One region of the Bacillus sp. SRI_025 genome, then DNA from elsewhere that is predicted to be linked to it. Evidence: riboswitches for the same ligand, from Rfam matches in the RefSeq annotation. Region 1 holds a riboswitch; the other holds the start of a gene.

Region 1 (11,454 bases):
TGTAAGTCACATAAAAGGGGAGGGGACTATGGGTCAACCTCCTCTTTTTTGCTGTAAGTAAAAAAGTCCGCCATTTTCAATCGTAAGACTGATTTTTGGTTCGTATAAAGTTTTGAGTGCTTGCCTTTCTATTTCATATTCTACAGATGTGTCTGAAGTCCCTTCATAAAATTGGTTTAAAAGTTCGGAGTCTTCTTTCCATTTTTGAACGGCTCGCACTGCCCAGTCGTCCGGCTCCTCATGGGCATAACGCTCCATAAGGCTGTAGAGCCGTTTGATTCCGCTTTCTGGCTTAATCATTGTACTCATCGTAAAACAATAATCGGGAATTTGAGACGACAGCTCACGAGCTTCCAGCTTTTCTTGAAATTGTTCAATGACTTCTCCGCGTATAAGATGGAGTCCTAATGATAAAAGCTTATCCTTCTTCCGGTCTGCAAGGTAAGAAATTTTTACATTGAGACCAAGCCATGGCTCAAGTGCGATTTGATTGTTCGTGAGCGGGCTGACTCGTTCATAAAGCCGGATAAAACGGCCCTGTTGTTTGACCGCCTCAAATATTTGAAATAACCGGGGGGAGCCGAAATGGATGAATTCACCACTGACCGTATCACCCGCTTTTTTTTGATCTGTGATGAAAGTCAATTGCCGCGGTTCAGGTACACCGCCAGTTTTTTCAAGCCAGTGCCAATAAAAAGGACGGTTCATAATCAATTTATCCATTTCGATTGTCAGCTGTACGGTCATATGTCCTGCACTTTCTTCTAATATGCTGCATTGATTCGCCTTGAAAAAACGGAGAAGAAAGGTGTGAATGTCATGCTGCTCCATTGATCAACTCTCCTTTATGAGCCCTGCTGTCTCTTTTCTAAAAGTGGTGTTTGTGCTTCAGTTAAATGAGAAGCAAATTGGGTTAATTTCTTTTTCATGTCTCCATCAGATTCATGCTGGAAGAGAATTTGATGCAACTCTGTTTCGACTTCTTCAATATCAATTCTCGTTAAAATATCATCTAAATCGCCTATGACGTTTTCGAACAGCTGAATTTTTTCATATAAAAGCTTTAAAATATGCTCTTCAACTGTTCCGTTTGTTGACATATTGTAAATGTGGACATCTCGTTCTTGGCCAAGGCGGTGGATACGTCCGATTCTCTGTTCTAAACGCATCGGGTTCCACGGGAGGTCGTAGTTAATGATTTGATTACAAAACTGAAGGTTGATCCCTTCGCCGCCAGCTTCTGTAGCAATTAACACTTGCGCCCGTTCTCTAAATAAATCTTTCATCCAATCTTTTTTACCCCGCTTAAAGCCGCCACGAAATGGCACGGAGCTAATGCCATTTTGCTGTAGAAACCATTGTAAATAAATTTGTGTTGCGCGGTATTCGGTGAAAATAATGACTTTTTCATTTAACTGTTGAATGAGTTTGACCACTTCAAGCGCCTTTGAGTTTTGCTCCACTTGATTGATTTTCTCCATGATTTGCGCTATAGCAGAAGAGCCGAGAATATGCTTTTCTTCTTCCTGCATTTTTTTAATCGTCATATAAACTGCCTCACGGCTTGAACAGCATTCTCGTTCCAAGGTCATAATGGAAAACATATGCTTTGTATAAGACGGATTCTCTTTCAGCTTGCAGATTTCATCATACAATGCTTGTTCTGTCGGAGAAAAATCAATGGAAATCGTTTTGACATGTCGTTTTGTCCACTCGATGCCTGTGTCTTGTCTTCGGTTTCGAATCATCACTTTATTGACGAGCTGTTTTAATCGGTCATGGTCTTCAAGCTGCAAGTCCTTTTTGGCAAAGATATCTTTAAATTGATGTTCATTTCCTAGGTGGCCCGGCTTCAGAAGGGAAACGAGATTAAATATTTCTCCGATCCGGTTTTGAATAGGTGTCGCTGTCAGCAGCAGACAGAACTTCTTATTCAGGTTTCTCACAAATTCATAGTTTTTCGTTTTATTGTTTTTCAGTTTGTGTGCTTCATCGATAATGACCATATCGTAGGCAATCGATAAAATCGTGTCTCGATGCGGCTGTCTTTTGGCTGTGTCAATGGAAGAAACGACAACGTCGCACTGCTCCCACACATAGCTCTTTTTTTGTTCAACAGCATCAATATAAAATTTCGTCCGCAGCTCCTGTACCCACTGAGATACAAGGGAGGCGGGGACAAGAATAAGAATTTTTTTGGCAAGTCCACGAATCATGTATTCTTTGATAATGAGTCCTGCTTCTACGGTTTTACCCAGTCCCACTTCATCTGCTAGAATGGCTTTCCCATTCATTTCTTCTACGACTCTTCTGGCTACTTCGAGCTGGTGCTGTAAAGGTGTGAATGCAGGCAGGTGCGCAGGAGCTTGCAGCCCCTCGAATGAATCAATGGCTGTGACTTTTTGAACCTGCGTCGCTAATCGATACATATCCCAGTTCGCCCAGGGGCCGTCTGATGAAAGCCGCTGCTGAAATTCATTTGCCCATTCCTGATCAAAAATCGTTTGAATATTCAATGTGGTCGCCTGCCTTTCTAGTAGGATCTGATAAATTGTTCTGTTTTTAAACGCTTCATTTTTTAAGAGGTCTCTAAAAGACTAGATATATGAATAAAAGCGAACGATATCGAAAGGTTATTTTAAAAATGTTAATGATTTTTCTGTTGCTCTCCATCCATTTCTAATGGTAGGATGTTGATAAGTGATCTAGAAAATAAGTCACCCATTTTGATAGTATGTCCAATAAATGTGAAAAATATGAGCGGATGATGGTATGGGGAGAGACTTGGCGGTTATTTTGCACTGGCAGGCGCCGAAGGAGCAAGCTGAATGATTCAGTGAATCTCTCAGGCAAAAGTACTCTTACCGGACGCAACTCTGGAGAGTGTTTGCTGATCGTTTTAGCAAACCACCAAAGGGGAAAACGCACAATGATGTTGTGCTGTAAACTTTCAGGTGCAAGGACAGAGACTTCTTTTTGATAAAAGGGAGCGCTCTGTCCTTTTTTGCTGTGATTTTTTTCTGAAAATTCAGCTTGCATTTGCACTAAAAAAAGGGGGAAACGATTGATGTTGAAACGAACACCGCTTTTTCATGCGTATGAAACGTTTGGCGCAAAAACCATTGACTTCGGGGGCTGGGAATTACCTGTCCAATTTTCTTCCATTAAAGAAGAACATGAAGCTGTTCGAACAAAAGCAGGGCTTTTTGATGTGTCTCACATGGGTGAGGTGGACGTCAAAGGTCAAGATGCCCTTCCTTTTTTACAAAGGTTATTAACCAATGATGTGTCTAAGCTGACAGACGGTAAGGCACTATATACAGCCATGTGTTATGAAGATGGCGGAACGGTAGATGACCTGCTCGTCTACCAAAAAGAAAAGAACCACTATTTACTTGTCATCAACGCATCAAATATCGATAAAGACGTGGATTGGCTTTTGAAGCACCAAGAGAAGGATGACGTATTGATCAAAAATATATCTGATCAAACCGCCTTGCTAGCGCTTCAAGGACCTCTTGCTGCTGACATCATCAAAGAGGTGGCGGATGAAGAGGTGACATCGCTTAAACCTTTTACGTTTTTATCAAAAGCTGAGGTCGCAAATAAAGAAGTGCTCGTTTCTAGAACAGGTTACACAGGGGAAGATGGCTTTGAAATCTACTGCCAGTCAGAAGATGCGGTCCACCTTTGGTCCGCTTTATTAGAAGCGGGGCAGCCAAAAGGATTAATACCGTGCGGACTCGGTGCACGTGATACCTTGAGATTTGAAGCAAGGCTTCCGCTTTATGGCCAGGAGCTGACAAAGGATATTTCTCCATTAGAAGGCGGAATTGGTTTTGCTGTCAAAACGGATAAAGAAGCTGATTTTATCGGAAAAGCAGCACTTAAAAAACAAAAAGAAGAGGGACTGAAGCGAAAGCTTGTCGGCATTGAAATGATTGAAAAAGGGATTCCGCGTACAGATTATCCAGTCTTTTCAGGAGAAAAGCAGGTTGGGTTTGTCACAACGGGCACTCAATCCCCAACATTAAAGAAAAATGTCGGGCTTGCTTTGATCGAAACCTCAGAAGCGGAGCTTGGGGCAGAGGTGGAAGTACAGGTTCGCAAAAAGCGTCTAAAAGCCAAAATCGTCACAACACCATTTTATAAAAGAACCAAATAACGAGGGGGAATAGAGGATGAAGCACAGATATTTGCCGCAAACAGAGCAAGATCAGAAAGAAATGCTGGATGTCATCGGCGTTCAGTCGATTGATGAGCTTTTTTCAGATATCCCAGAGAAGGTGAGATTCAAAGGAGCATACAACATCAAAGAAGCCGCATCTGAAACAGCGCTTGTCAGGGAATTATCCCGGCTAGCTGCAAAGAATAAGGATACAGTTTCCTATGCATCGTTTCTTGGTGCTGGTGTATATGATCATTACCAGCCTGTCATTGTCGATCATGTTATCTCACGCTCTGAATTTTATACAGCGTATACACCTTATCAGCCGGAGATTTCACAAGGTGAATTGCAAGCGATCTTTGAATTTCAAACAATGATTGCTGAGCTGACTGGTATGGATCTAGCCAATTCCTCAATGTATGATGGCGGGACGGCACTAGCAGAAGCGGCAATGCTTGCTGCGGGACACACAAAGAAGAAAAAAGTGGTGGTTTCTGAAACGGTTCACCCTGAATCAAGAGCGGTGCTGAAAACATACGCCAAAGGACAAAACATTGAAGTTGTTGAAGTGCCTGCGAAAAAAGGGCAGACAGATTTAGCTGCACTGGAAAAGGCCGTCTGCGATGATACAGCAGCAGTTCTCGTGCAATATCCAAACTTTTTTGGTGTCGTCGAGCCGTTAAAAGACATTGAACCCATTGCACATAAAGGAAAAAGCCTGTTCATTGTCTCTAGCAATCCCCTCGCACTCGGGCTATTGACGCCGCCTGGTAAACTTGGGGCAGACATTGTCGTTGGTGATGCGCAGCCGTTCGGTATCCCGGCGGCATTTGGCGGACCTCACTGCGGATATTTTGCTGTGACGAAAAAGTTGATGAGAAAAGTGCCAGGTCGTTTAGTCGGGCAGACAGAAGATGAAAATGGTGTTCGTGGATTTGTCCTGACTCTTCAAGCGCGTGAGCAGCACATTCGAAGAGATAAAGCGACGTCAAATATTTGCTCGAACCAAGCATTAAATGCGCTAGCTGCTTCTGTTGCCATGACGGCACTAGGGAAAACAGGCATAAAAGACATCGCCTATCAAAACGTGCAAAAAGCCCATTATGCCAAGACGCAGGCAGAAAAATATGGACTGCAGGCGGATGTAGAAGGGGCTCATTTTAATGAATTTGTGATCAAGTTACAGGAGCCTGTGAAAGAAGCCAATAAACGATTGCTTGAAAAAGGAATCATCGGCGGCTACGACTTAGGGCTAGACTACCCAGAGCTTGAGCAGCACATGCTTGTAGCCGTGACAGAGCTGAGAACAAAAGAAGAAATTGATACGTTTATCAAGGAATTGGGGGATCGCCATGAATAAACAAGATCAGCCGCTTATTTTTGAATTATCTAAAGAAGGAAGAATTGGGTACAGCCTGCCTGATTTAGATGTACCTGAACAGGAGATCCCGTCTTTATTTGATAAGACGTACATCCGTGATGAGGATGCTGAGCTCCCTGAAGTATCTGAGCTTGATATTATGCGTCATTATACAGCATTATCAAGACGCAATCATGGGGTCGATTCTGGATTTTATCCTCTTGGCTCTTGTACGATGAAATATAATCCAAAGATTAATGAAAAGGTTGCACGCCTTGCAGGTTTCTCGCAGGTCCATCCACTACAGGAGGCAGACACTGTACAAGGTGCATTGGAATTACTATACGATCTAGGTGAACATCTTGAAGAAATTACGGGGATGGACGCTGTGACATTACAGCCTGCGGCAGGAGCACATGGCGAGTGGACGGGACTCATGATGATCCGTGCGTACCATGAAGCAAGAGGAGATCATCAGCGTACAAAAGTCATTGTGCCTGATTCTGCTCATGGAACGAACCCGGCATCTGCGACAGTCGCTGGATTTGAAACCATTACTGTCGCATCTGATGAAAACGGGCTTGTTGATTTAGAAGATTTACGCCGCGTTGTTAATGAAGAAACAGCTGCTTTAATGCTTACAAACCCGAATACACTTGGCCTCTTTGAAGAAAACATTTTAGAAATGGCTGAAATCGTTCATGGAGCTGGCGGTAAACTTTATTATGACGGAGCCAACTTGAATGCGGTTTTAAGTAGAGCAAGACCAGGAGATATGGGATTTGATGTTGTCCACTTAAATCTTCATAAAACCTTTACAGGCCCACACGGAGGCGGAGGTCCTGGTTCAGGTCCAGTTGGCGTTAAAAAAGATTTAATTCCGTATTTGCCAAAGCCGGTGCTTGTAAAGAAGGAAGGTCGTTTTTACTTTGAATATGACCGTCCGGAATCAATCGGGCGCGTGAAGCCATTCTATGGCAACTTTGGCATTAACGTCAGAGCCTATGCGTACATCCGCTCTATGGGGCCAGACGGCTTAAAGGCTGTAACCGATAATGCCGTGTTAAATGCGAACTATATGATGCGCCGCTTAAGTGCTCATTATGATTTGCCGTTTGATCGTCACTGTAAGCATGAATTTGTCCTTTCAGGTAAACGTCAGAAAAAATTAGGTGTGCGGACACTGGATATTGCCAAACGATTACTTGATTTCGGCTACCATCCGCCAACGATCTACTTCCCGCTCAATGTAGAGGAATGTATCATGATTGAACCGACCGAAACAGAATCAAAAGAAACACTTGATGCATTCATCGAAGCAATGATTCAAATTGCGAAAGAAGCAGAAGAGAATCCTGAAGTGGTGCAGGAAGCGCCGCATACAACCGTCGTGAAACGTATGGACGAAACAAAGGCCGCTCGGAATCCCGTTCTCGTTTTTGAAAGAAAATAAAGAAAAAAGACTCAGGGGGAATCATGCTCCCAGAGTCTTTTTTGTTAGTTCTTCGTTTTAATGCGGCCGCCCCATTTTTTAAAGCCGCCTTTTAAATTATAAATCTCACGGCAGCCATTTTTACGTAAAGTTTGGGCTGCTTTTCCGCTTCTAAAGTTATTTTGGCAATAGAGGTAAACAGGCTTGTCAGGACGTATTTCATTTTTGCGCTGCTTTAGTTGGGAAAGAGGGATATTTCTTGCCCCTAAAATATGTCCGCCTTCAAACTCATTTGGCTCTCTCACATCAATGAGCTGGGCTTTGCGGTAACCTTTAATAAATTCTGCTTCCGTCAGCGTTTTCATAATGCGCTGCTGATAAATGTAGCTGCCGATGGAATAAAGAACAAAAAGTCCACAAAGTGAGAGGACGATATAGTTGAACATTGACAATACAACTCGACTCCTTCTTGAGCATCAGCACAGTAGCCTGTCTGATGGTACGTTTTAGACAAATACTATTATAGTAAAGCATAAGAAACTTGTCATCATAAATGGTAAGAATTATTTTCAATTCCGTTCCTATTTGATAGACTGATGAAGAGAGAAAACCGGTGGTCACCACCATCATCTAACATTGACTACGTAAAAGAGAAGGGATTTTATATGCAAAAAGAGAAATGGTGTTTCATTGATTCAGGAAACCAAGACCCTGCCTTTAACATGGCAATGGACGAAGCCTTGCTTTATTGGCATAGTGAGAAGCTCATTCCGCCTGTTATCCGCTTTTATGGATGGGATCCGGCGACATTATCTGTTGGGTATTTTCAGAACGTTGAAAAAGAAATCAACCTAGAAGCTGTCAAGCGCTATGGTCTTGGATTTGTCCGCAGACCAACCGGAGGACGAGGAGTACTACATGACCAGGAGCTGACCTACAGCGTGATTGTGTCAGAGGAACATCCAGAAATGCCAGCAACGGTGACAGAGGCGTACCGCGTCATTTCAGAAGGCATTTTAGAAGGATTTAAAGAGCTGGGACTCGATGCGTATTTTGCCATTCCTCGTACAGATAAAGAAAAGGAAAGCTTAAAGAATCCAAGATCTTCTGTATGCTTTGATGCCCCTTCTTGGTACGAGCTTGTTGTAGAAGGCAGAAAGGTAGCGGGCAGTGCTCAGACGAGACAAAAAGGTGTCATCCTCCAGCATGGATCTATTTTAATTGACCTTGATGAGGATAAATTATTCGATTTGTTCCTTTATCCTAACGACCGGGTAAGAGAGCGGATGCAGCGAAGCTTTAAAAACAAAGCGGTTGCCATCAATGAAATCTCAGACCGAACTTGTACGATAGACGATGCGCGTGTTGCGTTTAAAAGAGGATTTGAAAAAGGATTAAATATTGAGCTTGAACCTTATGAGCTGACAGATGAAGAATTAGCGTTTGTCCATCATCTCGCCAAAACGAAATATGCCTCAGATGATTGGAATTACAAGCGTTAAGACGATGGACACTCCTTGTTTTTTAATGAACGATGGTGTAGAATTGGGTTGATTATTAAGTAAAGGTGCATTATGGAGGGGTTTTATGACTACACCTAGTATGGAAGATTACATTGAACAAATTTATATGCTGATAGAAGAAAAAGGATATGCCAGAGTCTCTGATATTGCAGAAGCACTCGCTGTCCATCCCTCCTCTGTAACAAAAATGGTTCAGAAGCTAGATAAAGATGAATACCTCATTTATGAGAAGTATCGTGGTCTAATTTTAACCCCGAAAGGCAAAAAAATTGGAAAACGTCTCGTATACAGACATGAACTGCTGGAGCAATTTTTAAGAATCATTGGTGTAGATGAAGAGAAAATTTATGATGATGTAGAAGGCATTGAACATCATCTCAGCTGGAACAGCATTGACCGCATCGGCGATCTCGTTCAATTTTTTGAAGAAAACGATGAGCGATCTGTTCAGCTGAAAGCGATTCAAAAGAAAAACGAACAAACAAATCAAGAATCTTAATCAAAAAGGACACCCTTAGCATGGGTGTCCTTTTTGATTAAAGTTCTAATTGAAAGCAAATGCTCCTACACTATTATTAGCGTGAAATCAAAGGGGGCTCCTTGATGAAGATAGATGGTGTGTTCTCAGGTGGAGGCATTAAGGGGGCAGCGCTTGCTGGTGCCTATGAAGCGCTTGAAGCGAGAGGATTTCAATTTGTCCGTCTTGCTGGTACAAGTGCTGGAGCAATCATTGCTTCACTCATCGCAGCAGGTTTTACAAGCCAGGAAATTCGGGAGCTTTTAGATGAAATGGATGAGCATCAATTGCTTGATAGAAGATGTCAATTCATCCCGTTCAAAATGCTTAGGTGGGTATCCATTTACTGGCGTCTTGGTCTTTATAAAGGAGACCGGCTGGAAAAATGGCTGACTGATGTGCTAAAACGAAAAGGGGTCACCGTGTTTGGAGACCTCAAAAAAGATTCGCTGAAAATTGTTGCGTCCGATTTAACGAATGGAAAAATCCTCGTACTGCCAGACGACCTTCCTTCATATGGCTTGAATCCAGAGCGGTTTTCCGTGGCGAGGGCCATTCGAATGAGCTGCAGCCTGCCGTATTTTTTCGAACCTGTCAAACTGAAGTCTTCAAAAGGCATTTGTACCATTGTAGATGGAGGAGTGCTTAGCAACTTTCCAATTTGGCTGTTTGCAGAAGAGAAAAAAAGACCGTTCGTCGGTGTCACATTAACGCCAAACGAAAAAGAACGCCCACAACACTCCATCCGCAATGCGTTTGAACTGTTTGGCGCTCTTTTTGAAACGATGCGTGGTGCTCATGACGAAAGACATATCGCCACAAAACACGAACGTCATATTATTTTTATTCCTGTAGAACACGTCATTGCCACTGATTTTCAACTCATGACAGAAAAGAAAAAGGCGCTCGTCGATCTAGGTAGACAGAAGGCCGAGCAATTTTTAAAAAGCTGGACATTTTAAAATAAGGCGCGATTCTTCTTTTTGTTTTTCTTGCCTTCAATCACAGTCAAATGTGTTTGGCTTTTCTTTTTGAGAAGGACGGGCTTAGACTTGTGGTCAGTCGGCACGCTTCGCAAATGAGTGACCCGATTTTTCATCTGGCTTTTCGTTTTTGGTTTAGGCTGCTGGTAGCGACGTTTTGATTGTTTGACTGCTTTGCGATAAAGATTGCCTTCTGTTCCAGTTCTTCGATTCATCAGCCATCTAAATAGGAAAAATAGGGCCGCTCCAATGATCACAACAGACAGCAGCATTGTAAAAAGTCTGCCTGGGTTCGTTGTGAGTAAGTACACAAATCCCAAAACACCTAAAGCGAAAATAATGGTAAAAGCAGGATGTACTCGGCGATTCATAACTGTCCACCTCCGAAGGAATTTACCGGATTTATAAGTTAGATCACTTGATGAGCAGAATCTGACGCTTGTTTTAGAGATGCTTCCTCTAAACGAAGAAGTTCATTAAAACTTGCAATGGCTACCTCGACTTGATCGTCAGAAGGTTCTTTTGTTGTAAGCAATTGCAGCCAAAGGCCAGGATAGCCAAGCACTTTAAGTACAGGCACTTCTCGGAGTTTGTTCGTGAGCTGAAGCACTTCAAATGAAATGCCCAGAACAACCGGAATGAGCGCCAAGCGGTTCAGAACTCTCACCCATAAAGGATCTGTCGGTACGAGTAAATAGACGAACATTCCAACAATGACAGTGAATAAAATAAAGCTGCTGCCGCATCGATAATGCAGACGGGATTGCTTTTGGACATTTTCCACTGTGATGTCAAGGTTCTGTTCATAGCAGTTTATGACTTTATGTTCTGCCCCATGATATTGAAATACTCTTTTAATTAAAGGGGTCATGGAAATAAAGTAAATATAGCCTAATAAAAGGACCAATTTAAAGAATGTTTCCACTGCGATTTGTGCGAAATTCCCTGAAAAGATGGGACGCACAAGCTCTGCTAAAAAGACAGGTACCAGGGTAAAGACAAATTTACTAAAGAGAAGAGAGAGAACTCCGATCACAGCAATGCCGAAAATCATGGATAATTTCGAGCCTTTTTGTTCTTTTTCAAGAGTATGATCTTCAGAAGGATCTAAGTCATATCGCTCACTGGAGAAGTTTAAGTGCTTACTGCCGTTTGCGCTTGCTTCAACAAGTGCAGCAACACCCCTGACAAAGGGGATTTTCTTGAGAAAGGCGGTTCGTTTATTGGAGGTCCGGGGAAGCTTCAAAAACTCAATGGACTGGTCCTTTCGCCGAATCGCTGTCACATAGTTCTTCTTACCTCCGAACATGACACCTTCGACAACTGCCTGCCCTCCATAAGCTGGAGGTTTTGTTTGATTGGACATATTTCATCAACCTGCCTGTTTCCTGTAATTTACATGCATTTCCTTATACCTTTATTGTACAGGATTTGAGGGGAAATCACTAGCGCACAGGTCGATTATCTACTA
Region 2 (11,454 bases), on a different contig from region 1:
TCGGTATGTATCTTGGTGCAGGCTTAGCCGCAGGGGTCTTATGGATCCAGCAAACTGCGGGATGGGCAGCTGTTGCGATTTTAGCCGTTTTCTTACCTTTTATCGTCATGTTTGGGATGCAGAAGGTGTTCTATCCAGTTGTTATCGCGTCCCTTGCTTCACCAGGATACGATGCTCTCATTGGGGTCGCTATGCTAGCAGCGAACTTTGCGCAAGGTGGAGGTGCTTTGGCTGTTTCATTTAAAACCAAAGATCCTAAGTTAAAACAAATTGCGATGTCCGGAGGAATTTCTGCTTTATTTGGTATAACAGAACCTGCATTATACGGCGTTCATTTAAAACTTAAGAAAACATTACTCGCATGTATGATTGGAGCAGGGGTTTCAGGTATTTTTGTTGGATTGATTAAGCTAAAGGCGTTTGTCATGGTTTCACCTGGTATCGCAACAATGCCGATTTTCATTGAAAAAGGGACTTCAAACTTTACGTTTGCCATTATTGGTGCAGTCGTTTCAGCGGTCGTTGCGTTTATTGCTGTTTACATCATCGGCTTTAAAGATGCAGAAACTGAAAACATCGAGAAGAAAAATGAGCCTGTTTCCACATCAGAAAGCACAAGAAATCGTGAAGTCATTTATGCACCAATTAAAGGAGACATCATTCCTTTAGCAAAAGTGAATGATAAAGTATTCTCTGAAGAAGTGATGGGGAAAGGGGCAGCGATTCAACCTACTGAAGGGAAAGTATTTGCTCCTTTTGATGGACAAGTAGAAATGATTTTCCATACAAATCATGCCATTGGTTTAAAATCCAACCTTGGTGTGGAAGTTCTGATTCATATTGGTATTGATACTGTAAACTTAAATGGACAATATTTTACTTCACATGTTCAAAAAGGTGATACAGTGAAACAAGGTCAACTTCTGATTGAATTTGATCAACAGAATATACAAAAGGCTGGCTATGATACAACAACACCAGTCATTATTACAAATACAGCTGATTATTTAGAAATTTTACCCCAAGAGGGAAAAACGAATCCTGTTTCTGGTCATCAGCAGCCACTTTTAACGGTCTTATAAATCGATTTTGAATGTATCCAGGAAGGTGATATGGTATGGAAATTATAAAAGTGCTGAATACCAGTGTGGTTCTCGCTAAAAGAGATGACGGTAAGGAAATCATCGTAATGGGTAAGGCGATTGGATTTAAAAATAAGCCAGGCAGTCTTATTCAAGAGTCTGATATTCAAAAAATCTATGTGTTAGAAGATCAAAGTACGTCTAATGATTTAGCTGAGCTTATGAGGGAGACCCCAGAGGAATTTTTAATCATGACAGATGAGATTATATCCTATGCGAAGCGCCGTTTATCTACACACCTAAATGAGCATCTTTATATTTCTTTAACCGATCACCTTTTCATGGCTACGAAGCGCTTTAAGGAAAATTTAACGATACAAAATCGCCTGCTGTGGGAAGTGAAGAAATTTTATCCCGAGGAATTTAGCATTGGTCTGCATGCACTAGAGCTGATTGAAAAACAGTTAGGCATTCAGCTGCCTGAAGAAGAAGCGGCGAATATTGCATTTCATCTAGTAAATGCGCAGCAGACCAAAGATAATTTAAATCAAATCGTGATGATGACCAATATGGTCAAAGACATTTTAAATATTATCAAAATGCATTATAAGATTGACATTCCGACAGATACGATTAATTACTCCAGGTTTTTAACACATTTACAGTTCTTTGTTCAACGTTTACTTGAGAACAAAATGCTTGAAACAGATGATCACGATCTAATTGATCAAATCATGAGGAAGTATCCTGAAGAAGTAAAATGTGTGGAGAAAATCGAGAAATATATTAAAACAAATGTGGATTACACGATATCCAGTGACGAAAAAATGTATTTAATTATTCACGTTAATCGAGTGGTTCAAAGAAATAACGCATAGTCTTGAGGAGGAAGAAACATGTCTAATCAAATCAGGAAATTTCCAGAAGGATTTTTATGGGGAGGCGCCATCGCGGCAAACCAAGCAGAAGGCGCATGGAATGTAGACGGAAAAGGGCTATCGACTGCTGATGTGGCGATCTTTAAAAAAGGTCTCAGTAAGTCTGATTATAAAAAGCACAACAAAGTGGATGAAGAACAAATTCAGCAAGCGATGCGTGCAGATACCACTGAAGGTTATCCGAAACGAAGAGGTGTAGACTTTTATCATCGTTATCCTGAAGATATGGCGCTGTTCAAAGAAATGGGATTGAAGACGTTACGTGTCTCGATTGCATGGACACGTATTTTTCCAAACGGTGATGAAGAAGAGCCAAATGAAGCGGGATTATTATTTTACGACCGCCTATTCGATGAGATGAAAAAGCATGATATTGAACCACTCGTTACGTTATCTCATTATGAAATGCCGCTATACTTAGTGAATCAATATGGAGGATGGTCTCATCGCATTGTCGTTGATTTCTTTGTGAAATTTAGTCGAGTTGTATTTGATCGATATAAAGATAAAGTCAAGTATTGGCTGACTTTCAATGAAATTGATAGTATTGTCCGACATCCATTTACAAGTGGTGGAATCGTTTCAGAGCGCTTTGACAATGTAGAACAGGCAGTTTATCAAGCATTGCATCATCAATTTGTTGCAAGTGCTTTGGCCGTTAAATATTGTCATGAAATGATCCCAGGGGCAAAAATAGGGTGTATGCTGACGAAATTAACAACATATCCGTATTCTTGTAATCCAAAGGATGTTCTGAAGGCATCAAAGAACAATCAGTTCAATATGTTTTTTACAGATGTACAGGTGCGTGGTGAGTATCCGCGTTTTATCAATCGACTGTTTAAAGAAAAAAACATTCACATTGAGAAACAGCTGGGAGATGACGAATTATTAAAGGTGCATACTGTTGATTTTATTTCATTCAGTTACTACAATTCCTTGGTTGCTACTGAAAATAGTGAAGGCATGGAAACTGTCAGCGGCAATACAATAGGTGGAGTGAAAAACCCATATTTAGAAGTGAGTGAATGGGGCTGGCAGATCGACCCGATTGGAATTCGTATCTCTTTAAATGACTTATACGATCGCTATCAACTACCACTATTTATAGTTGAGAATGGATTAGGTGCATACGACAAGGTGGAAGATGGAAAGATAAATGATGATTATCGGATTAGCTATCATGAGCAGCATTTCCAGCAGATGCTGGAAGCCATTGAGGATGGAGTCGAATTAATAGGTTACACCAGCTGGGGAATTCTTGATTTAATTAGTTACTCGTCATCTGAAATGGAAAAGCGATATGGGTTTATCCATGTTGATCAAGATAACGATGGAAACGGAACGTTAAATCGAACACCTAAAAAAAGCTTTTACTGGTATCAAGAAGTCATTCGTCAAAATGGGTTGAAAATGAACGATGAACAGAAATGAGACATCAGTTAAGGAGTGGCAGCTAACCACTCCTTTTTTCTATCGATGGTGTCATACGCTTGATCGATGAATTCCCCTCAAATTTAAGCAATTCACTATCTTTACCTTTCTCATTCATATAAAATAAGAGCAGTGAAAAATTGAAGAAATGCTTGATACATGAAGGGCGTGTAAGCTGTGAGCTGCATGACATGATGAGATGTATGAACGTGAAGGCTGCAAAGCTGTTCTTCCTCACATATGAGATCTTGTAAGCGTAACCATTATTTGTCACTTCATTGCGATGGTGTTGAGGGGTGTGTCAGGATGAGGAATCCGTATGTGAGAACGGCTTCTAGTCTGTATATTAATTACTTTTTATTAGGTATGGTCAATATTATTTTGGCTTCAAATATGCCATTTTTAATCAAACAATTAGATACCAATAGTGCGGGAATTAGTTATATGATTTCGGCGCTTGGCATTGGCAGGGTGCTCACGTATGGTTTATCAGGCGTACTGTCAGATCGTTTTGGGCGGAAGCCGGTCATTTTGGTTTCTGGTGTGCTGATGGCGGTGTTCCTCATTGGAATCCCATTGTCTCCGAATTATCAAATCGCGTTTGCGTTTGCGATTTTGGCAGGGGTCGCGAATTCGGCAATGGATGCAGGAACGTATCCTGCGTTAATGGAGGCTTTTCCGCAAAACTCGGGATCTGCGAATGTGATGGTGAAGGCCTTTATCTCCATTGGGGCAACCATTTTGCCACTGGCGATTTACTTTTTAGCAGAGCATGATTTGTTTTATGGAATTTCATTTTTTGTTCCTGCTCTGATCTATCTTGTGAATGTCTTGATGCTGTGGACCTTGCCATTTCCGAATCATCGCAAGGTGGAGCAAGTCCAGGTAACGGAGCATGATGGACTTCCGCGCTTCTCGACAGAGCCTACATTTTGGAGGGAAGGGATCGCACTCATTTTAATCAGCTTTACATCAAATGGGCTGTATGCGCTGCCGCAAATTTGGCTTCCTACGTACGGTGAGGCCATCTTGGGGATGGCATCGGGCAGTGCTGTGAAACTGCTCAGTTACTATAGCATGGGCGGGCTGCTGTCTGTTGTGATGCTTGCGTTTCTGTTGCGCCGTTTTGTCCGTCCGGTCACTGTGCTGTTGATCTATCCAATCATTACACTTGTTTCTATTTGTGTGCTCTTGGTCGTGAAATCCCCAGTGATAGGAACCGTCAATGCTTTTGTATTAGGGTTTTCAACAGCAGGAGTTTTTCAGCTAACGTTAACTGTGATGGCTGAATTCTTCTGGAAAAACAAAGGGACGATGACTGGGATTATCTCCACAGCGGGCGGCGTGTCGGCTATCGTCATCCCGGTCGTAACAGGGTTAATTCAGAGTCACGCGTCCATTTTACAAATCTTTATGTTCGATGCAGTGGTGGCTGTTGCAGCCATTATCGGCGCACTGTATATCCTGTATCGCTACCGTCAAGTTATGGTACATGATTAAAAAAAGACGACCTCCGCTTAGGAAGTCGTCTTTCTTTTGTTTTAGAAACGGTCATTTTCAAAAAGGATTTGTTTTACTTGATCAACTGGCATATCTTCACCAGTAAAGAGTTTGTAAGCAAGTGCACCTTGCCATAACATCATTCCAAGACCGTTAATCGTTTTGGCGCCAGCTTCCTGTGCTTGTGCAAGAAGCTTTGTTTTTTGCGGGTTGTATACGACATCTGTCACGATCAAATCTTTACGAAGTACATCAAGTGTATCATCGATAATGCTGAGCTGATCTAGTGGTTTCATGCCAAGGCTTGTCCCGTTTGCCAGGATCGCACTTTCTGCTACTTCACGACGGAACGCGTCTTTGTCTTCAAGTGGGAAAATGTTTGCTTTGACACCGAAAGATTTCATTTCGTTGTTGATGTAATTTACATTTTCTTCTGCTTGAACGAAGTATTGGTCATTACGAGCAAAAATACTAATTTCACGAATGCCGGACTGTGCAAGCTGAATCGCAATCGGAGTTGCCGCGCCGCCAGAGCCAACAAGTGTGACTTTTTTGCCGGCTAATTCAACGCCATGCTCAATCAAGTTTCTCACATATCCAAGACCATCTGTGTTGTAGCCGATGAGCTTACCATCTTTGTTTACTACAGTGTTACTTGCACGTGTATATCTTGCAGAATCATCTAGTTCGTCTAAGTAATCTAGTACTTTCATTTTGTTCGGCATAGAGACGTTAAATCCAGCTGCACCCATTGCTTTCATACCGTTTACGGCTGCTTCTAGTTCATCATTCCCTACTTCAAATGCGAGGTAAGCATAGTTGATACCTGTTAGTGTATAGCCAAGGTTATGCATACGTGGTGAAAGGCTGTGTCCGATTGGTGTAGCAAGAAGACCGACTAATTTTGTTTTTCCATCAATATTTCGTTCATGTATGTTTGTCATGATTGACATCTCCTTTAGTTATCTAAATAATTTTTTCATGCGTCCAAGAACAAAGACCGCTAGTAATACGCTAATAACCGCAATGATCATATCGAAGAATAACGTCATTTTAATATCGTACGTGCTGACCAGCCCACTTGTAATGAGCGGCACGAGAATAAACGCTGAGCTTGCCGCAATGTTGACATAGGATGAAGCCGTTGCTTTGTTTGTCGGGAACAATTTCATCATGATACTCATCGCAAGCTGGAAGATTCCTGCTGTAAATAGCCCTAAGAAGAAGGTGCTGACAATGACAATGCTGTACGTTTCGATTTGGAAAAGTGAAAGCATTGCAAGGAACGCCCCAATTGGATAAATGATTGCCACCATAATCGGTGAAATGAATTTATCTAAGACGATCGAAAGCAAGAGAACAGATACGAGTGCTCCAATACTAAAATAAGATAGAAGCTGTGTAGCTTGTTCTGTACCAAGTCCGATTAATTTTAACCCGAGCTGTGGAAGCCATGTCTGCCATACGACAAACAATGCAGTCGACGTGAATCCCATAAGTACAACAGCTAAGCCTTCGCCAAGCATTTTTGGTTCTTCCTTCAGCTGGTCTTGTACTGGAAGAGCAGCTTGTGAAGAAACTTGCTTATGGTTCGGGAATGGCATAAAGATTAAGTAAATTCCTACAAGTAAATAAAGAAGCCCTAGTCCAAAGAACGCCCAGCCCCAGAAGATGTCATGTGCCACTAGGTACGCCAAGATAAATGGAAGAACAGTCGCCCCAATGGATACAGACGCTTTTACTAAAACAGAAGCCGAACTTGCCTTTTTCGGAAATGACTCTGTCAAAGCAGGGTAGGTTCCTGAATCAAGCAGTGAGTTGGCAATACCTGCTGAAATCGCAAAGATAAATGCCAGTGTATAACTCGTTGTCGTTGGAATACCGATTAAGAATAATAAGTAAAGAAAATTTCCTGTAATAATGACAGGCTTACGTCCCCAGCTATCGGCTAACCGACCTGAGAAAAAGAGAGCAATGAGTTTACCAATTCCGATCGCCGATACAAGCAAGCTGATTTTCGGAATATCTACATGGTAGCGTTCAGATAAGCTGTCCATGTTGGAAGCTACAATAATATTGATCATGCCAAGCATGAAGTAGTTTAAATACATGCCAAGTGACGATTTAATATAAGGATTTTTCATGTTCCCACTCCTATATTTGAAACCCCTTTAAGGTCAAATTCGTTGTATACCCTTTGTTATTGTTTCCTTCAAAATGAATAATATGAAGCCCATCACAACACCCCTTATTGATGAAAAAATAATGAATATTCATCTGTTCTTCAATCAAGTACATCGTTCTACTAAAATGTAAAAAATAATAACAGCCTTGATTAGGAAGTGAAACTTCATGATTTGATCAGAATCATAAAAAATCACTTTTAACTGTTTTTTGATAGAAATAACGATAGGACTAAATAGGTATAACGATATACTAAAAGAAGCAACGAAATAAATATACTCCTGCATTTTAAATGTGTCAAGTTTATGACTTTGTGATTTAAAAAAAGAAAAATGAAACAAAGAAATAGTTGACTTGTTCAATAAAAAAAGAGAATTGCTGCACACAATTCTCTTTTCATCATGATGGAGAGGTTTCTCTAATATGAAGTTGAGGCTTTAAAATCAATCTCTGCAGCTCTTCATCCTGATCGTTCATTTTATGATATAAAAGGTTCGCTGCTTTTGCCCCGATGGATCGGGGGAATGAAGAAACAGTGGTGAGCGGCGGATGGTACATCTCCGCTTCAGGAACATTATCGAATCCAACCACATCAATATCTTCACCTGGCTGGATGCCCCGTGCTGACAGTGCTTGCATGACTCCAAATGCAACTAAGTCACTAAAACAAAAAATAGCGGTAGGAGGCTCGGGTTGATCCATCACTTGAGCGAGTGCTTCTTTCCCGCCTTCACGAGTAGGTACGATATCAATAATAAGGGAATCATCAATCGTCAGGTTTTCATCGTCATGAGCTCTTTTGAAACCTTTCATCCGCTCAATCCAAGTCGATGAGGTCTTGATGCCGCCTAAGAAGGCGATACGTCGATGCCCCTTCTGAAGAAGATGATGAATGGCCATCCAAGTGCCTTGTTCATAATCAACACCGACATAATCACATTGCACATCTGATAACTCACGATTTGCAAGTACTTTTGGGGTGCGAATTTGATTTAATTGTTTGACGGTTCGAGCAGAGCTTTTCGAAGCTGGGTTTAAAATAATTCCGCCCACTCGGTGCTCTACCATGGTGGAAATGAGCCGCTCCTGTTTGTCGACACTGTCAAAGGTTGTACCAAGTAAAACGGTATAGCCTAGTGATTCAAGCGTGGTTTGCACGCCGATTAAAAATTCCGAAATAAAGGTGTTAGAAATATCTGTGACAATCACACCAACGATATTTGAGCTTTTTGACCGCATGTTGGCAGCTACGCGGTCATATACGTACCCTAAGTCTTCCATGGATTGAAGCACTTTGTTTCGAGTGGCTTCAGAAATTCTAGGATTATTTCGAACAACGAGTGATGCCGTTGAAGTCGAGACACCGGCATGCTTGGCGACTTCCTGTAATGTGACACGCTGTTTGTTCATTTTTTTCATTTATCTTCACCAACTTCAATGGATTGCCTAACTTTGTTCATGATCAAGAGGGATTTCTCCATCAGACGAGCCGAACATCTTTTGGTTTATTATACATGAATTAGGGGGGATTGATGAAGTGAAGACATATGGGTATCACCGTAAATCATAAAAGATTACCATTGACAGCTTTCTGATTGAGGCGTAAAATATAAAATTATTCAGAAATAGCAACATTTTAATTAAATAACGAAGGCTATGATTGCTGTGGGTCACACTATAGCAGGAGCAGCTTCTGGAGAGACCGCATGTATGTGCGGCGCCGAAGGGTTCACAATCTCAGGCAAAAGGACAGAAGAGTACGAAATATTGTATTTGTGATGCATGGATGATGCCGTGTATTACTTTTCTCTATTTTGCTATTCTTTTATGACCGTGAGATTGGAGCGCATCCAATCTCTTTTTTTATGGACTTTTTAAAGAGTTCATTATTTCAGTATAAGATCGTGTCGTAGGAGGGTGTTAGCATTGGCACAACAAGAATTAAAACGAGATTTATCAAACCGTCATGTGCAATTGATTGCCATTGGCGGAACCATTGGAACAGGGCTGTTTTTAGGCTCTGGAAAAGCCATTCAATTGGCAGGTCCATCAATCATTTTTGCTTATTTAATTGTCGGAATGGCCATCTTTTTTGTCATGAGGGCACTTGGAGAATTGCTTTTATCGAAGGCGGGCTATCAGTCATTAACCGATATTGCAGAGGACTATCTCGGCCCGTGGGCATCTTTTGTGACAGGGTGGACATATTGGTTTTGCTGGATTATGACAGCGATGGCGGATGTCATTGCGGTCGGAGTGTATGTGCAGTATTGGTTTGATATCCCGCAATGGATTCCTGCTATCATTTGTTTGTTGATTTTACTAGGATTGAATCTATTAACGGTGAAGCTTTTCGGAGAAATGGAATTTTGGTTTGCACTCATTAAAGTGATTACGATTCTATTACTGATCGGTGTTGGAATTGTTCTTTTAATCATTGGTTTTCAAACCGATGCCGGACCGGTGACAGTAACGAATTTATGGTCTCATGGCGGGTTATTCCCGAATGGTGTCACAGGCTTCTTGCTGTCATTCCAGATGGTGATTTTTGCGTATGTGGGAGTTGAACTGGTTGGCGTATCCGCAGCAGAAACAGCTAATCCGCAAAAAAACATTCCCTCTGCGATTAATAAGATTCCATTAAGAATTCTATTTTTCTATGTGGGTGCGATCTTTGTTTTACTATGTATCAACCCATGGTCTGAGCTCAGTGCATCAGAAAGTCCTTTTGTGAAAACCTTTGGGCTCATTGGGATACCAGTAGCAGCGGGGCTTATCAATTTTGTTGTGTTGACGTCTGCGGCATCAGCTTGTAATAGCGGCATGTTCTCGACAAGCCGTATTCTGTATAATCTCAGTCATCAAAAGCAGGGGCCAGCTTCCTTTGGACGTTTGAACAAGCACGCTGTCCCGAGTAATGCGCTATTTGTTTCAACGATTGTAGTATCGGTCGGTGCACTTTTAAGCAAGCTGATTCCCGAACAAGCCTTTGGGATTGTTACCACGATCAGTGCCATTTGTTTCATTTGGGTATGGAGTATTATTTTAATTTGTCATTTGAAATATAAAAAAACACGGCCTGAACTGCATGCAGCATCTACCTTTAAAGCACCGTTCACACCTTTTGTGAATATTTGCGTTCTTGCGCTCTTTGCAGCCATTCTCGTGATCATGCTCTTCGCAGATGCAACACGTCCTGCGTTGCTATTGACACCGGTATGGTTTGGTTTCTTATTTTTGATTTATACACGAAAGAAACGCCGTGCATCGTAACGGACGGAAAAAGCACAGCCTTTTGACAGAGCTGTGCTTTTTATCATTTAACGATTTCTAATCTTCAACACATAATTTGCATTCAAAATGATCAAAACAATTCCAATCACCATGATCGAGAACAGTTGAGAGTGATTGGCTCCAAGGGAATACACAATCAAAATAAACATGGCACTAGTCAATAGAATATTCATCATTTGATACGTGTGAAACAGTCCGCCAAGCATGACATGCTTTTCCCCTTCGTCTGAAATGGCGAGCAGCTTTTTACTATAATCTTTGTCGGACGGACTTGGCAGATTGCGATTAGGATAGACAAGTGTAAGAACGGATATCGCTACATAAGAACTGATAATGGTGACGATAAATAAAGCAGCATTGACCAGAATCAACCAGAGGGGCTGCTCGGTGACGATGGTTATACCGATGGCAATAATGGACAAAATCGTACTCACCGTATTGGCTAATGTCGAATCAGTAAAGGTCCGATATTGCTTTGCCTCCAGTTCATCTTCCTCATCTCCAGAGACCGAAAGAGACACTCTTTTTTTCATACGTGAAATCCCTGAAAAACAATAAATAATCAATAAAATTGTCACTCCACTGATAACAAGAGTCGCTTCAAATGCAATATCAATAAGTGTCATCTCAAATTCGGCTGCCAGCAGACAGTAAGCACCGAGAAAGCCAAGGAGAGCACCTAAGAGCATTTTGTATACAGTTTTCATGATAGTTCATCCTCCTCGAATAGAAAAATACGTTCAATGGGTTCCTGAAAAATTCGTGAAAGCTTAACAGCGAGCAAGAGAGACGGCATTAATTCATCACGTTCCATTAAGCTGATGGTTTGACGAGAGACCTTTGCACGTTTCGCAAGCTCAGTTTGGTTTAAACCATCACGCGCACGAAGCTCTTTTAACCGATTTTTCATTCTGTCACCTCAAGTTTTAATTGAAATCTTTCCTTGATTGTAAAGCATTATATTCAATTTGACAAGTAAAGTTGTCAAATTGATAAAAATAATTGTCAGAAAGATCATCTTT

What was found. Region 1 has a riboswitch for glycine ahead of gcvT (glycine cleavage system aminomethyltransferase GcvT). Riboswitches for the same ligand answer to the same signal wherever they lie in the genome.
Region 2: linked by a shared signal. The riboswitch ahead of AC20OE_RS04215 (amino acid permease) and the one ahead of gcvT (glycine cleavage system aminomethyltransferase GcvT) in region 1 are both predicted to bind glycine.

The regions. Positions count from the first base shown of each region.
Region 1 covers NZ_JBYEGB010000002.1:534,153-545,606, forward strand. Annotated here, with positions in the region: gene AC20OE_RS07705 (YqhG family protein) at 34-831, opposite strand; gene AC20OE_RS07710 (DEAD/DEAH box helicase) at 846-2,516, opposite strand; glycine riboswitch at 2,765-2,871, shown strand; glycine riboswitch at 2,875-2,968, shown strand; gene gcvT (glycine cleavage system aminomethyltransferase GcvT) at 3,068-4,165, shown strand; gene gcvPA (aminomethyl-transferring glycine dehydrogenase subunit GcvPA) at 4,182-5,528, shown strand; gene gcvPB (aminomethyl-transferring glycine dehydrogenase subunit GcvPB) at 5,521-6,981, shown strand; gene AC20OE_RS07730 (rhodanese-like domain-containing protein) at 7,026-7,406, opposite strand; gene AC20OE_RS07735 (lipoate--protein ligase family protein) at 7,626-8,462, shown strand; gene mntR (transcriptional regulator MntR) at 8,548-8,982, shown strand; gene AC20OE_RS07745 (patatin-like phospholipase family protein) at 9,087-9,962, shown strand; gene AC20OE_RS07750 (SA1362 family protein) at 9,959-10,354, opposite strand; gene AC20OE_RS07755 (DUF1385 domain-containing protein) at 10,393-11,349, opposite strand.
Region 2 covers NZ_JBYEGB010000001.1:825,098-836,551, reverse strand. Annotated here, with positions in the region: gene AC20OE_RS04250 (beta-glucoside-specific PTS transporter subunit IIABC) at 1-1,082, shown strand, start outside; gene licT (BglG family transcription antiterminator LicT) at 1,118-1,960, shown strand; gene AC20OE_RS04240 (glycoside hydrolase family 1 protein) at 1,979-3,454, shown strand; gene AC20OE_RS04235 (MFS transporter) at 3,761-4,954, shown strand; gene AC20OE_RS04230 (shikimate dehydrogenase) at 4,996-5,898, opposite strand; gene AC20OE_RS04225 (MFS transporter) at 5,917-7,098, opposite strand; gene AC20OE_RS04220 (LacI family DNA-binding transcriptional regulator) at 7,538-8,557, opposite strand; glycine riboswitch at 8,822-8,901, shown strand; gene AC20OE_RS04215 (amino acid permease) at 9,065-10,411, shown strand; gene AC20OE_RS04210 (DUF3169 family protein) at 10,459-11,139, opposite strand; gene AC20OE_RS04205 (helix-turn-helix transcriptional regulator) at 11,136-11,342, opposite strand.